One region of the Pelotomaculum sp. FP genome, then DNA from elsewhere that is predicted to be linked to it. Evidence: riboswitches for the same ligand, from Rfam matches in the RefSeq annotation. Region 1 holds a riboswitch; each other region holds the start of a gene.
What was found. A riboswitch is a leader RNA that binds a small molecule or an ion and turns the genes downstream of it on or off. The one in region 1 is predicted to bind cobalamin.
Positions count from the first base shown of each region.

Region 2: it holds a riboswitch for cobalamin, as region 1 does, so the genes downstream of both, cobU (bifunctional adenosylcobinamide kinase/adenosylcobinamide-phosphate guanylyltransferase) here and Psfp_RS05595 (hypothetical protein) in region 1, are expected to answer to the same signal.
Region 3: it holds a riboswitch for cobalamin, as region 1 does, so the genes downstream of both, cbiD (cobalt-precorrin-5B (C(1))-methyltransferase CbiD) here and Psfp_RS05595 (hypothetical protein) in region 1, are expected to answer to the same signal.
Region 4: it holds a riboswitch for cobalamin, as region 1 does, so the genes downstream of both, cobT (nicotinate-nucleotide--dimethylbenzimidazole phosphoribosyltransferase) here and Psfp_RS05595 (hypothetical protein) in region 1, are expected to answer to the same signal.

Region 1 is NZ_QFGB01000009.1:69,935-73,140, reverse strand. It holds gene Psfp_RS05600 (methylmalonyl-CoA mutase family protein) at 1-917, opposite strand, end outside; gene Psfp_RS05595 (hypothetical protein) at 1,018-1,362, opposite strand; cobalamin riboswitch at 1,518-1,698, opposite strand; gene Psfp_RS05590 (cob(I)yrinic acid a,c-diamide adenosyltransferase) at 1,807-2,349, opposite strand; cobalamin riboswitch at 2,463-2,648, opposite strand; gene Psfp_RS05585 (carbon-nitrogen hydrolase family protein) at 2,798-3,206, opposite strand, start outside.
Region 2 is NZ_QFGB01000010.1:81,277-84,482, forward strand. It holds gene Psfp_RS06110 (LL-diaminopimelate aminotransferase) at 1-477, shown strand, start outside; gene Psfp_RS06115 (translation initiation factor 2) at 581-844, shown strand; gene Psfp_RS06120 (DUF3842 family protein) at 1,013-1,423, shown strand; cobalamin riboswitch at 1,471-1,653, shown strand; gene cobU (bifunctional adenosylcobinamide kinase/adenosylcobinamide-phosphate guanylyltransferase) at 1,731-2,342, shown strand; gene Psfp_RS06130 (cobyric acid synthase) at 2,345-3,206, shown strand, end outside.
Region 3 is NZ_QFGB01000008.1:80,410-83,615, reverse strand. It holds gene cbiE (precorrin-6y C5,15-methyltransferase (decarboxylating) subunit CbiE) at 1-355, opposite strand, end outside; gene cbiD (cobalt-precorrin-5B (C(1))-methyltransferase CbiD) at 337-1,452, opposite strand; cobalamin riboswitch at 1,616-1,829, opposite strand; gene Psfp_RS05155 (ATP-binding protein) at 1,846-2,538, opposite strand; gene Psfp_RS05150 (DnaD domain protein) at 2,622-3,206, opposite strand, start outside.
Region 4 is NZ_QFGB01000063.1:16,606-19,811, forward strand. It holds gene Psfp_RS18035 (S-layer homology domain-containing protein) at 1-1,590, shown strand, start outside; cobalamin riboswitch at 1,655-1,832, shown strand; gene cobT (nicotinate-nucleotide--dimethylbenzimidazole phosphoribosyltransferase) at 1,950-3,014, shown strand.

The DNA.
Region 1 (3,206 bases):
ACTGCACTGCCGCCGGCGTCGTGATAAGGATGCCCCTGAACTAAAACCGTTTGCAATAGCGGAGCATGTTCCCTGGCCCAGGCGGTGGTCCAGGCCATCGCGTCATAAGCGTCCTGCAGCGAATAAGGCAGGACGCCCGTACGGACAAGCAGGCCCAGCGGGTCCATACCGATACAGCCGCGCAGCTTTTCTGTAGATTTCCCTTGATGCCGCATATAAGCGCTTAACAGCGCGAGAACAGGCAAACCCATCGTGCCGACCTGCATATAGACAGGTGTTTTTTCCAGGTCTATGCCTTCCAGCACCCTGGCCAGGTCAGCCAGGCTGGAAATGGAAACGCCGGCACGGCCGACATCTTCGCTTACGGCCTCGTCAGCGTCCAGGCCCGCCAGCCCGGCATAGTCGAGCCAAAAATTAAACTCTGTCTGGCCGCGCTGCAGGTCGTGCCGGATCGCCTGGTTCAACATCACCGGATCGCCATAAGAGAACTCCTGGCTTACCTCCCACGGCTTCAAAAAATAGCCCAGAGCTGCGCTGCCTCGCACGAAAGGCGGAAATCCGGGTAATGAACCCATATGCGGCAGATCTTCAACATCGCTTTGCCAATAAATCGGCTGGACTTCGAAGCCGTCATAAGTCTTGCTGATTAACTTTTTCTCAAAAGAAGCTCCTTTGAGCGACTTTTCGGCAGCTTTACGCCATTCTTCATAGCGGGCGTAAGGAAATTCGCCAAACAACCGGCTTGACCCGCATGTCTCTTTCTGTTCTATGCCTTTATCCTCTCCTGGCATAATATTCGCGGACCATCTCTGTCCTGAAAATGAATCCCGGCAGCCCCGGCCTAGCCAACGCGGTGCAAATTTGCCCGCATCCTTTTGCCGGCGCTGCTTCAGCGGCAAGAATGTCTGTCTGATCAAGACAGGTTTTGAGCCGCTGTCTTCACTCCTTTCTGCTGCAAGAACTAATCAATTTATTTATGAAACTCTATACTGAATATCCGCTGTCTTTCTGGATGAATCAAAAGGGCATGACCATAATCCTGCATCCGCTTGCTCCAAAACTCTCAATGATTGACTTGACGAACCTTAATTCAATCACCGATTTGTACATGGCATTTTTTGTAATTAAAAACATTATATCCTCATGCCTGCTCATACCGATCAAGGAATTAATATATTTATCAAAGTCAAATTCCCCCATCAAAGCTTTTAGGTTAGAAATGCCGTTGATTAATGCGGGGTCTTCAGCTCTGATGCGTTCCTCCAGAGGTGTAAACGCAATCTTTTCCAGGTGATCATTACAATCCAGGAGAAACTCATCGAACTCGGGCTCAAGACTGGATATCAATAAACTTCGCTTCATAAAGCCAATCTTCACCTCCTTAAACCGGCTATTGCTGAAAAATATAAAACCCCATCCTGTCCGGGATAGGGATATTATGCCAAACATAGTACAGGTCGCAGCAAAAAAACTACAACCCGCAGTTTAACCATCACCTCCCTATCAAACGTAGGTACATCTGGTGATCTGGAACAGGCAGGTCTCCTGGCTCGGGGTCATCTGCACCTCGAAGTCTTCCCGGCAATGCCTGCCAGTGACATATTTCGAGGCAATCACCCATACAGTGGCGTGACCGCGCCGGCTTTGCACCGGTCTTCCCTTTGATTACAACAAGCAACCTGTTCCGCACTTTTCAATTGTCGTTAAAAATTTCCCCCCTCCCCTCGCGCAAACGCAGGCGCTTTCATGCGCCTGTAAAATTCTGGCCTGTTTCAATACCATTCTAAAGATCTATGGGCAAAGTTGTTACCGTTCAATACCGGCACGGGCAGGGACATCCTTGGTGTAATAATGCTTTATTTCCAGCATTTCCGTTACCAGGTCCGCCGCGTCAACAATCTCTTGCGGAGCATATCGGCCGGTAAATATTACTTCAACGCGCTCAGGCTTGGAGTTAATGATTTCGAGCATTTCTTCAATGGTAATGAGATGAAAGAAATGGGCGGTATTTATTTCATCAAAAACGATTAGATCGTATTCACCTGAATTCATGGCTTTTTTCGCTTTTTCAAGCCCTTCCCGGGCCATTTTGACGTCCTCTTCCAGAGGCGGATTCTGCACATGGATAAGGGTGTCCTTGCCGTACTGTTCTATTGTGATATAAGGCTTGCACATCTGCGCCGATTGTAATTCGGAATACTTTTGTCCTTTCATAAACTGGCCGATATAGGTTTTTAGCCCGCGGCCCATGGCGCGAAAAGCCAACCCTAAGGCAGCCGTCGTCTTGCCCTTGCCGTTGCCGGTGTACACCTGCACATATCCTTTTTGCAAATCCGATGTACCCACCATAAATACCTCCTCGCAAATTAAATCGCAGTAAATAAAAATCCCGGCTCTTTCAAAAGAAAAACCGGGAGTTTGATGTCAAAAATATGACAGTCAAATCACGCGCCTTTCCCTGGAAAGCGCTATGTTAAATGAACAGGTTTCCTGACTCGCGGGTCATCGCCGCTTCCGCCTTCCCGGACCAACTCCAGTGGCTTTTTGGAAGTTACTACCCGACATACAGTGGCCGGACCGTCCAGGATTCTCACCTGGTTCCCTGCCAATATTTTGTTTGACAATCAACTCATTCCATGTAAGGCAATGGAATTGCTCTCAATATTTGCATTATACTTTATTTTCATTATTCTGTCTATAGTTTCCATTACAGGAATGCGGCATCAAGCTGCCGCCGTCATATACGGATCGACAATGTTTTTCAATAATAAGGAATGACGCTGCAAAAATGTATCGATCAGGTAGCGCCTTCCATATACAGCAGGACTTCGTAATCTATATTTTCCAGGAACCTCTTTTCCCTGGTTTCTTTAGCGCACAGCCGCATGATGTTGATCTTGTCACCTCCTGCAGGAGACTCCGACTTGATCCTTTTTTCCGGATACCGGGAATAACTGTAAATGAGACTGCCGCCAATGGCATAAAACTTGCCGAAATCCCCCCACTGGTTGGCTACGGCCAGGTGCATCTGCTCCCCCAGTCTGGCCTCCCAGATAAACTTGCTCTCGCAGTCTCCCCAAAGGGCCGGCACACAGAGCACGTCCGTACCCAGTTTGGCTAACGCATCAGCGCTCTCGGGAAACATCAGGTCGCAGCCGGCCAGCATACCGACCCTGCCGAAGGGAAGATCAAAGGCAGAGACCTCC
Region 2 (3,206 bases), on a different contig from region 1:
GAGTTCTACTCACTTTCCAAGACCTACAATATGGCTGGCTGCAGGGTCGGCTTTGCCGTAGGCAATGAAAAGGCCATATCCAATCTGGCCCTGGTCAAATCCAACATTGATTACGGAGTGTTTTTTGCGGTCCAGGAAGCTGCTGTAGCAGCCCTGACCGGTCCGCAGGAATGCGTCAAAGAGAATGCGCGTACCTATCAGAGGCGCCGCGATGTGCTTGTTGACGGACTGGCCAAGTTGGGTTGGCAGATGCCCAAGCCCAACGCGTCCATGTTTTTATGGGCGCCAATTCCACGCGGGTATACTTCCTCCAGCCATTTTGCCGCCGACCTGCTGGAAAGAGCCGGCATAATTGTTATTCCCGGTATCGCTTTCGGTGAGATGGGAGAGGGTTACGTCAGGATTGCCCTGGTCAAAGACGAAATCATGCTGGCTGAGGCAGTACAGAGGATTGGTCAAAATTTTAATTTCCTTTAGCAATCACTTAGTGAGGGAACCTGCTCAAATGTCTATTAGCCTTCAAGCCGGCATATACTAGGATCGAAACACCTGGTGAGGAGATGCCGCCGTGGAAGAAAGGATGGATGTTGATTTCTTAAGGGATAGGGTCCTTGAGCTTGAGGAAAAAGTTGAACAGCTCAGGTTAAGCCGGAGAGTACTCATGAACTTGATTGAAAAAATTGAAAAGGATAAAGCTGGATTTTTATCCCGCCTGGAAAGGGAAAATCGTAAACTTCAACATAACAATTATCGCTATGCCCAACGGTTATTACATAAAAACAGGCAGATAGTGGAGTTGGAGTCAAAACTTCAGGATGGCGCCTCTCAAAATTTTCGCAAATAAATAATCTATCCACAGATATATACACAGGATGGCAATAATTGTTAGTATTAGCATAATACGCCTTGATTAAGGTTTAATCGACAAGCAATAGACCCGGGGGGGTCTTTTTTTTGGTCATATATGGTATAATGCTATATATTACAAATATTATGAATGGCGGCGGTTTTGGTGCGAATAGCCGTGATTGACGGGCAGGGCGGAGGTATAGGCAAACACCTTACTGAAAGACTGCGCCGGGAATTACCTGAAAATATTGAGTTTTTGGCCCTCGGAACCAATGCTCTGGCCACTTCCGTGATGTTGCGGGCAGGCGCCAACGAAGGAGCAACCGGCGAAAATGCCGTGCTCTACAATTCCTTACGGGTTGACATCATTGTCGGGCCAATCAGCATTCTTTTTCCAAATGCCATGCTGGGTGAGTTGACTCCCAAAATGGCGGAAGCCATTGCTTCCAGTCCCGCCCGCAAGGTGCTCCTGCCGCTTAGCCGCTCCGGCATTGATATTGTCGGCTTAAAGGCTGAGCCGTTACCGCACCTGATCGAAGAATTGGTTAAAAAGGTAAAGGATATTATTACATGATAAATAGTTCTTGCTCTGCAGGATAATGGTAGATGATGTGGAATATGAAAAATTAAATTGCCGCAGTCGCCCTTTTGGGTGTAATTGGGGAATCAGGTGCGATACCTGAGCGGTCCCGCCACTGTAACCGGTTACGCGCACAGCGCTTTAATGCCCGGCCAGGCTTATTAAAGGGGAGTAAATGCGGGTAAACGGAAGCCAGGATACCTGCCTGCGGGTAACGACCGGACTTCCTTCGAGGTAAAGGGGACGGCGGGTAAAATTGCTTTACACAAACCCCGTTCCTTTAAGGAGGCGGGGTTTTACTATGGTAAGCCCATTTAAAGTATTGATCGGCTGGTGGATTATGAAAGGTAAACTTATCCTGGTATTGGGAGGAGCCCGCAGCGGTAAAAGCGAGCTGGCTGAGAACATAGCTTCACGGCTTGGAGGGGCTGTTAAATATATTGCCACTGCCACAATACAAGACCCGGAAATGGCTGAAAGGGTCAAACTGCACCAGGGACGAAGGCCTGCATCCTGGCTCACGTTCGAAGAACCGACAAATATCCTTGGGGTTTTAAAAAATGGAAAGCAGGGCGATGTGTTTCTTCTGGACTGCGCCACCCTTTGGCTTACCAATCTTCTTTTGGCAGAAAACCTGCCACGCTGCGGAGCTGCGACTGCTGAAAAGCAGGAATATATCCTTGGGCAGGCTCAAGCCGCAGCCGAAACGATTCACCAGGGCCACCACCTGATTATCGTTTCAAGCGAAGTCGGGTTGGGCCTGGTTCCGGACTATCCCTTAAGCAGGACGTTCCGGGATCTGGCAGGAAAGGTCAATCAGCTTCTGGCCTCAAAGGCGGACCAGGTCTACTTAACAATAGCCGGGCTTCCTCTGGAGATAAAGTCGCTGGCAGAGCAAAAATGGAGTGATTGATTATGTCGGCCAAAACGATCATGATTCAGGGAACAGCTTCACACGTAGGCAAGAGCGTTCTGGTTGCTGCGCTTTGCCGCATTTTTAAACAGGACGGTTACCGTGTCGCCCCTTTTAAGTCACAGAACATGGCCCTGAATTCCTTTGTCACCAGAGACGGCGGTGAAATGGGGCGGGCTCAGGTGGTGCAGGCCGAAGCTGCGGGTCTGGAGCCTTCTGTTGACATGAACCCGATTCTGCTCAAACCTACCGGACACGCATCGTCCCAGGTGGTGGTCCTGGGCAAGCCGGTGGGCAACCTGTCCGCCATGGGTTACCATACGGATTACGCGCCTAAAGCCCTGGCAATAATCGAAGGAGCTCTGAACCGGCTGCTTGCGGCAAATGACATGGTGGTGATCGAAGGCGCCGGAAGCCCGGCTGAAGTCAATCTTCAGGAGCACGAAATTGTCAACATGCGTATCGCCAGGATGGCGCAAGCCCCGGTTTTGCTCGTAGCCGATATTGATAAAGGGGGAGCCCTGGCCTCAGTAGTAGGCACCCTGGAACTGATAGCTCCCGACGACCGCGCGCGTGTACGCGGAATTATTATCAACAAATTCCGCGGTGATATCAGCCTCTTTCAACCCGCGGTGAAATTTTTGGAAGAGAAAACCGGTAAACCGGTAATCGGGGTGGTCCCTTATTTTCAGGGGTTCAGGGTTCAGGAGGAGGATACCATACCTGAGGATAGAAGCCGTGCCGAACTGGTCGAAGAACAGGGCTGGGTTGATATAGCGGTTGTTAATCTACCGCACATCTCCAATTTCACGGACTTTGACCCGCTGGAGGACGAGCCTGACGTCAGGCTCCGGTACGTAAGCA
Region 3 (3,206 bases), on a different contig from region 1:
CGTGCCAGGAAACTGCCAGCCGGGCGCAAGCATACTGTACCGAACTGATACCCGGGATGACCTGCAGCTGGGCAGGGGTAAAATGCCGCCTCAGGTACTGCAGGATACCGTACATGCCGGGATCACCCGAAGCTATTACCGCAATTTTTTTCTCGTCCATTCTCTCCCGGATATACTCAATCATTTCCTGCAGATTGTTTTTAATAGTGAAAATTTCGCCCGGTTGACCGCTGAAAAGGGCCAGGCTGCGCTCCCCGCCCACCAGGACATCCGCCTCAGCGACCGCCCGTATGGCTGCCGGAGTCAGATGTTCCTTGCCACCGGGTCCAACCCCTACTACAGCAATTTTTGCCATCCCATTTCCCTTCCAATTAAACGAGTTGACTCGTCCATACCCAGTATCGTTCCATCCAACCCCAGCAGTACCGTACCAGCTTTCAACCGGGTGCGGGTATAAGCCTCGGCCCTGGTACTGGCCCTGGCCGCAATAGCATTGAATATTCCGGCGAAGCCGCTCTCTTTAAGCAAACCCAACGCTTCTTCAGCAGAACCCGCTGCCATAATTTTGCTGATTAGACCGGCCGGCGCCCCGTAAAGACCTGCGAAGGCGGCAAGGGTCTCCATCCTCCCGTCGGCCAACCTGTTGTGGGTATGAAAGATGCCGGCTGCGACTTTTACTAATTTCCCATGGTGACCCCATAATAAAACTGCTTCAATGCCCCGGTCGACACAGACATCCAGCATGTAGCCCACAAAATTACTCATTTCAACCACAGCTTCGCGAGGCAATCCATACCGTTCGACCGCCGTCCGGAAGCCAATCCGGCCCGGGGTGAGGACGACCTTCCGGTAGCCGGCGGCCACAGCCAGGTCAACCTGTGGAGCGAGTGATTTTTTAAAAGCTTCTTCAGACATCGGCCTGACAATGCCGGTGGTGCCCAGGATGGAAATACCTCCAACAATCCCCAAACGCGGGTTAAGGGTCTTGAGAGCCACCTCCTCGCCCCCGGGGACTGAAATAGTAACCTCTACGCCCGAGCCTGGCCTAATAAGGTCGTCCAGGGCATCCACAATCATTTTACGCGGAACGGGATTTATGGCGGGACTGCCTACCGGCGCCTGCAAGCCTGGCCTGGTAACAACCCCGACACCTCGTCCCCCCATGATATGAACGCCGCCAGCACAGACAGCGACTTCAGCTACCACAGGCAGGCCGCTGGTTACATCGGGATCATCCCCCCCCTGCTTGATTACAACAGCCCTGGCACAGGAGCCGTCCAGTTCCAAACTCTCAACAGGAACCTCAAGCAGGTTTCCTTCAGGGTTCACAATGGTAATATTTTTGTTGGTTTCACCCCGCAACAGCAGCAATGCCGCCGCACGCGCCGCCGCTGCAGCTGACGCGCCGGTGGTAATTCCGGTCTTCAGCATGGATATTTCCAATTCATTCATAACAGTTCATTCATAACAGCTTCCTCCATGCGGCCGAAGAACTAAAATTCCTTGCGACAAAAGCTCCGTTGGCCGCACCAAGCCGGAGAAATGATAAAAGCCCGGTCAACTAGACGGGGCTTTTCATATGCGTCAAAAAAACCCCTGGCTTTCCAGCGAAGCCTGCGGTGAGCAGCAGACAGGCAGGTCTCCTGGCTTCCGGTCTTTGTTGCCGCGTCTTCCCGGTTAACCCAGTGACAAAAGTGCGGCGTACTCTCCCGGTTACAGTTGCGGGACCGCGCCGGCTCCTTAGATCTGGACCTTTTTGGAACCAGTTTCCATTTCCCCGGTCTTCCCTATTCTCCCCTCGGCGGGGCACCTGTCCGCGTTGTTCTTTTTCATATTTTACAGGTTTTAATAACCTTTTTCTTTGCGCTGTATAGCGCGTATGTCCATATCCACCAAAAACCGGTAGGGCTTGCACATCTCCAGCAAGCGTGAAGTAGTCCTTTCTCCCAGATAGCCTTCCAGGTCCTCGGGGCTGATATTGGTGGTTACGATGACCGGAAGACGGTGGTTGAGGCGGTAATTGATAATTGAATAGATTTTATTTCTGGTCCACTCCGTGTAATTATGAGCCCCCAGGTCGTCCAAAATCAGGAGCGGCACCTGCCTGGCCGTATCCAACAGGTCAAACTCGGTAAGGTCCTCAGTATTTCTTCCCGTGTCATAGGTCGAACGTATTTGATCCAGCAGGTCAGGCACCACAGCAAAAAGAATTGAGTTTCCTTCTTTCAGCAGGGTATTGGCGATACAACAGGCCAGAAATGTTTTACCGCTTCCCACCTGCCCTGTAAATAGCAGTCCGTCGGCTCCGGGATCAGCCGAAAATCTTTTGACAAAACCTTGAGCCGCTTCAAAAGCATGTTTAGCCAGTTCATAGTAAGATATCCCATTGACCAGATCGAGACAGTTTTTAGCGTAATATTTGAATTTGAAGTTTTCGAATGTGCATTTTTGAAGATTAACAGGCAGTCTGGAGTCCTTTAACAGTTTTGCTGCTGCCTTTTCTTTCATGCACCGGCAGGGTATAGCCCCTTCCTCCATTATAATTACGCCACGGTCACCGCACAGCTGGCAGCCCACCCAATCACCTGCATCCCTTAAATATTGTTAAGAAAAGTCATGTTTTAGATATAAAGAGTCCGGATGAAAGCCTTTTTCCTGGCATCGTTATTATTGTCCGCGCCACCCGGGCTTGTCCCGGTATTTGTGCTTTTTTGCCTGGAGCGCCGTTTTTGAAAATCCTGCTCGTAGCGGGATATTTCCTCCAGCGTCCTGACATTGTTCTTTTTCCATTCTATCAAGATGGTGTTAATATATTTGAAGTTGTGTTTACCCCCCAGAACCGCCCTTTTCAGCGCCTCAACAACAAGCAATGGCTCCATTTCACTTGCCCACTGGTCGATTTGCTCAACTTCTATGGGGGAGAGAAGCCGTCCAAATTCATTCTCAAATAAGGAAATAAGGTCGACGGTATGGACATCAAACCGGCTGTCACCTAAACCGGCCGAACTTTTAATCAGCTTTTCAGATTCCTCAATCTCCTGGGCGCGCAAGCCTGCCCAGATATCCGAGACCCTTAAGAATAGGGGTTCAAAATCATACCCCTCCACAATAAGGTTGCGGGTGCCGTCATAGAACCGGCTGACCGAGATGATATCTTTTTCGAGCAAACCAGCCAGTTCCCTCCTAATCCTGGCTGGATCAGATTC
Region 4 (3,206 bases), on a different contig from region 1:
GCTGTTAATTTGGACGGTGGTGGTTCCACCACCATGGCCGCACGGAGCCTGGGTGACTTCGAGGCCGGCCTGATCAATCAACCACAGGGTTCTTCCTTGCGATCAGTTGCAGATGCTATAGGCGTTTTTTCGACAGCGCCGCAGGGCAGTTTGCACGGCATGGCTGTAAGCGGGCCGTCGTTGGCTCTTGCCGGAACACAAGCTTCATTTAGCGCCAAAGGGTATGATGAATACTACAATCCTGTAAGTATTAAACCAGCCGACATAAAATGGTCCGCAACTCCTTCAGGTGATTTTACCGGTAATGTTTTAATACCTAAGCAAGGTGGTACGGTAACCGTGACGGCCAAGCTGGATAACGTACAGAGTTCGGTGAATGTGCAGGTTGTCGGGCCGGAGTCACTATTAAGTTTAGCTGTAACACCGTCGGCTATTACTGTTAAGCCTGGGGAGAAGGTTCCCCTGTCGGCAAAGGTGAATACAATTTATGGTGATACCTTTGATTTAAAATTCCAGGATGTCACATGGACCATCAGCGGTTCAATAGGTAAGATTGCGGATGGCAGCTTTACCGCGACAGATCAGGTTGCTGAAGGTGAAATTAAGGCCACCTTCCAGGGGTTGAGCACATCGATACCGGTTACTGTTAAACCGTCCTGGGTAGAACTGCAGGCCCTTCCAGAGCAGGAATCATCTGCTGGACTGGATAGCTGGATTCATGTTACGTTCCCTGCGTCAAGCGTATCAGCGCCGGCCACGATAAGGCTGGCTTATGCCGCTGAGACTACCGGGTTGCCGGCGGACTGCATCAACCTCGGCGCAATAACGGTAAGCCCGGCGCCTGGGGAGAAAGCTGATCTCAAGGCCCCCTGGTGGCTGAGTTGGGATTATCAACCCGGTACAATAACTGGCCGTCCGGCCATCCTGATGTGGGATGATTCCACTAAAAAATGGGAAGAGCAGCCTGCCAGGCTGGATGACCAGGGTGAGGTGAAAACAATTAGCGCCCGGGTATGGGGGTTTGGCCAACTGGTCCTGGTGGATGACCATAGGAGACTTCCGTCCTTCAAGGATACCGGCAAGCACTGGGCCGAAGCGGCCATCAACGACCTGGCGGCGCGCGGGGTGGCCAACGGTTTTCCCGATGGCACATTTCTACCCGGTCAGGCCGTAACCAGAGCTCAGTTTGTCAAGCTGCTGTCATCAGCCCTGCAGTGGCCGGCCGTGGAAAAGTTACCGGCCTTTAAGGACAGCATACCAGACTGGGCCAGCAGCGCTGTCGCTGCCGCGGTTGCCAACGGAGTCGTCTCAGGTTACCCGGACGGTACCTTTAGGCCGGATTCATGCATTACCAGAAGTGAGATGGCTGTTATGATCAACCGGGCGCTGGCGCTGCAGGAGACAGACGAAAAGCTAAAGTATAAGGATACAGGAGCAATTCCCGATTTTGCCAGGACTGCGGTGGCCAAAGCTACCAGCGCCGGTTTATTGCAGGGCGAAGGCGGCTTATTCAGGCCCAAGGACGGGGCAACCCGTGCGGAAACAGCGGTGGTGGTCAGCCGGGTGCTTAAGTTGTGGGTTGAAAAATAGAAAATATTTCTGCCTTACACAGCAGGAATATATATGCCTAAAGTTGAATCTTTATAAAAATTATTACCGTGTTAAACCAACAGGTGCCCGCTGGGGAGAATAGGGAATCAGGTTTAAGTCCTGAGCGGTCCCGCCACTGTAAACAGGAGCGCTATCGCTAGTTTGCCACTGGCAGTTTGCCGGGAAGGTGCGATGTGTGATGAATGTGAGCCAGGAGACCTGCCTGTTGTGTCCACGAACCCTGCTTTGCAGGGGTATCCGATGGATGATGGTAAAATCCACGGCCTGATGAGGCTGTGGATTTTTGTTTTTCCTCAGCTGATTCCAAGTTCTAACTATATTAGGGAGGTTGAAAAACAATGCTTTATCAAACCATCAATCAAATTGGAGACCTGGATCGCAAGGCCATGGAAGAGGCGCAGAAACGGCTGGACAGCTTAATCAAGCCGCCGGGGAGCCTCGGCGTACTGGAAGAGATGGCAATACGCCTGGCCGGTATTACCGGCAAAGCCAAACCCCGCGTTCAGGGGAAATCGGTTATCGTCATGGCGGGGGACCACGGAGTGGTCGACGAAGGTGTGAGCGTAGCGCCCCGTGAAGTTACCGTCCAAATGATGCAGGCTATGGTAAATGGTGTAGCTGGAATAGGGGTTCTGGCAAGGCACGCTGCTGCCAGACTGGTTGTGGTCGATGTCGGTGTTCTCACGCCCGCCGCCTTGCCGGGTGTTGTACAGCGCAAGGTCAGGGCAGGTACCGGGAATATTGCCGCCGGCCCGGCTATGTCACGGGATGAGGCAGTGCAGGCCCTGGAAGTGGGGATAGAGGTAGCCCAGTCCGAGATTGACGCGGGAAGCAGCCTCCTCGCTACAGGAGATATGGGGATCGGCAATACCACCCCGAGCAGCGCTATCCTGGCAGCCTTTGGCGGCTATACAGCTGAAGAGGCGACCGGCCGCGGGACCATGGTCAACGACGAAGTTATGAGACTGAAGATTTCCGCGATAGCCAGGGCGCTCGCAAAAAACCGGCCGGATCCGGAAGACGCCCTGGATGTTCTGGCAAAAGTCGGCGGGCTTGAGATCGCCGGTCTGGCCGGTGTGATCCTGGGGGCCGCTGCCAGGCGGACGCCTGTGTTGATTGATGGATTTATAACCACCGCGGCAGCCCTGGTGGCCTTCAAACTGCAGCCTAAATCCCGCGAATATATGATTGCCTCCCACCTGTCCGGTGAACAGGGACACCGCCTTATGTTGGACCTGTTGGACCTGCGCCCGGTGATTCACCTGCAAATGAGGCTCGGGGAGGGAACGGGAGCCGCTCTAACCATGAGCCTGGTTGAAGCTGCCACGAAAATAATGCGGGAGATGGCTTCTTTTGACGAAGCCGGCGTCTCCGACCTGGAAGAAGATAAAATACTGAAATAAGAACGCGGCGCCAGTAGCGGATGAAAACTAGTCAATGTGGGTGCGATCTGTATTAAATTTCAGATTAGTTATATTTTTAACTTGATATGGTTCTATTGTGTTATACTATTACTTACAGGTAGTAGTTAAGAAACAACTGCAGGATCCCTGCCGGAGGGAAATAAAATAAAAGCAGCTTTATACTGCTGAGGT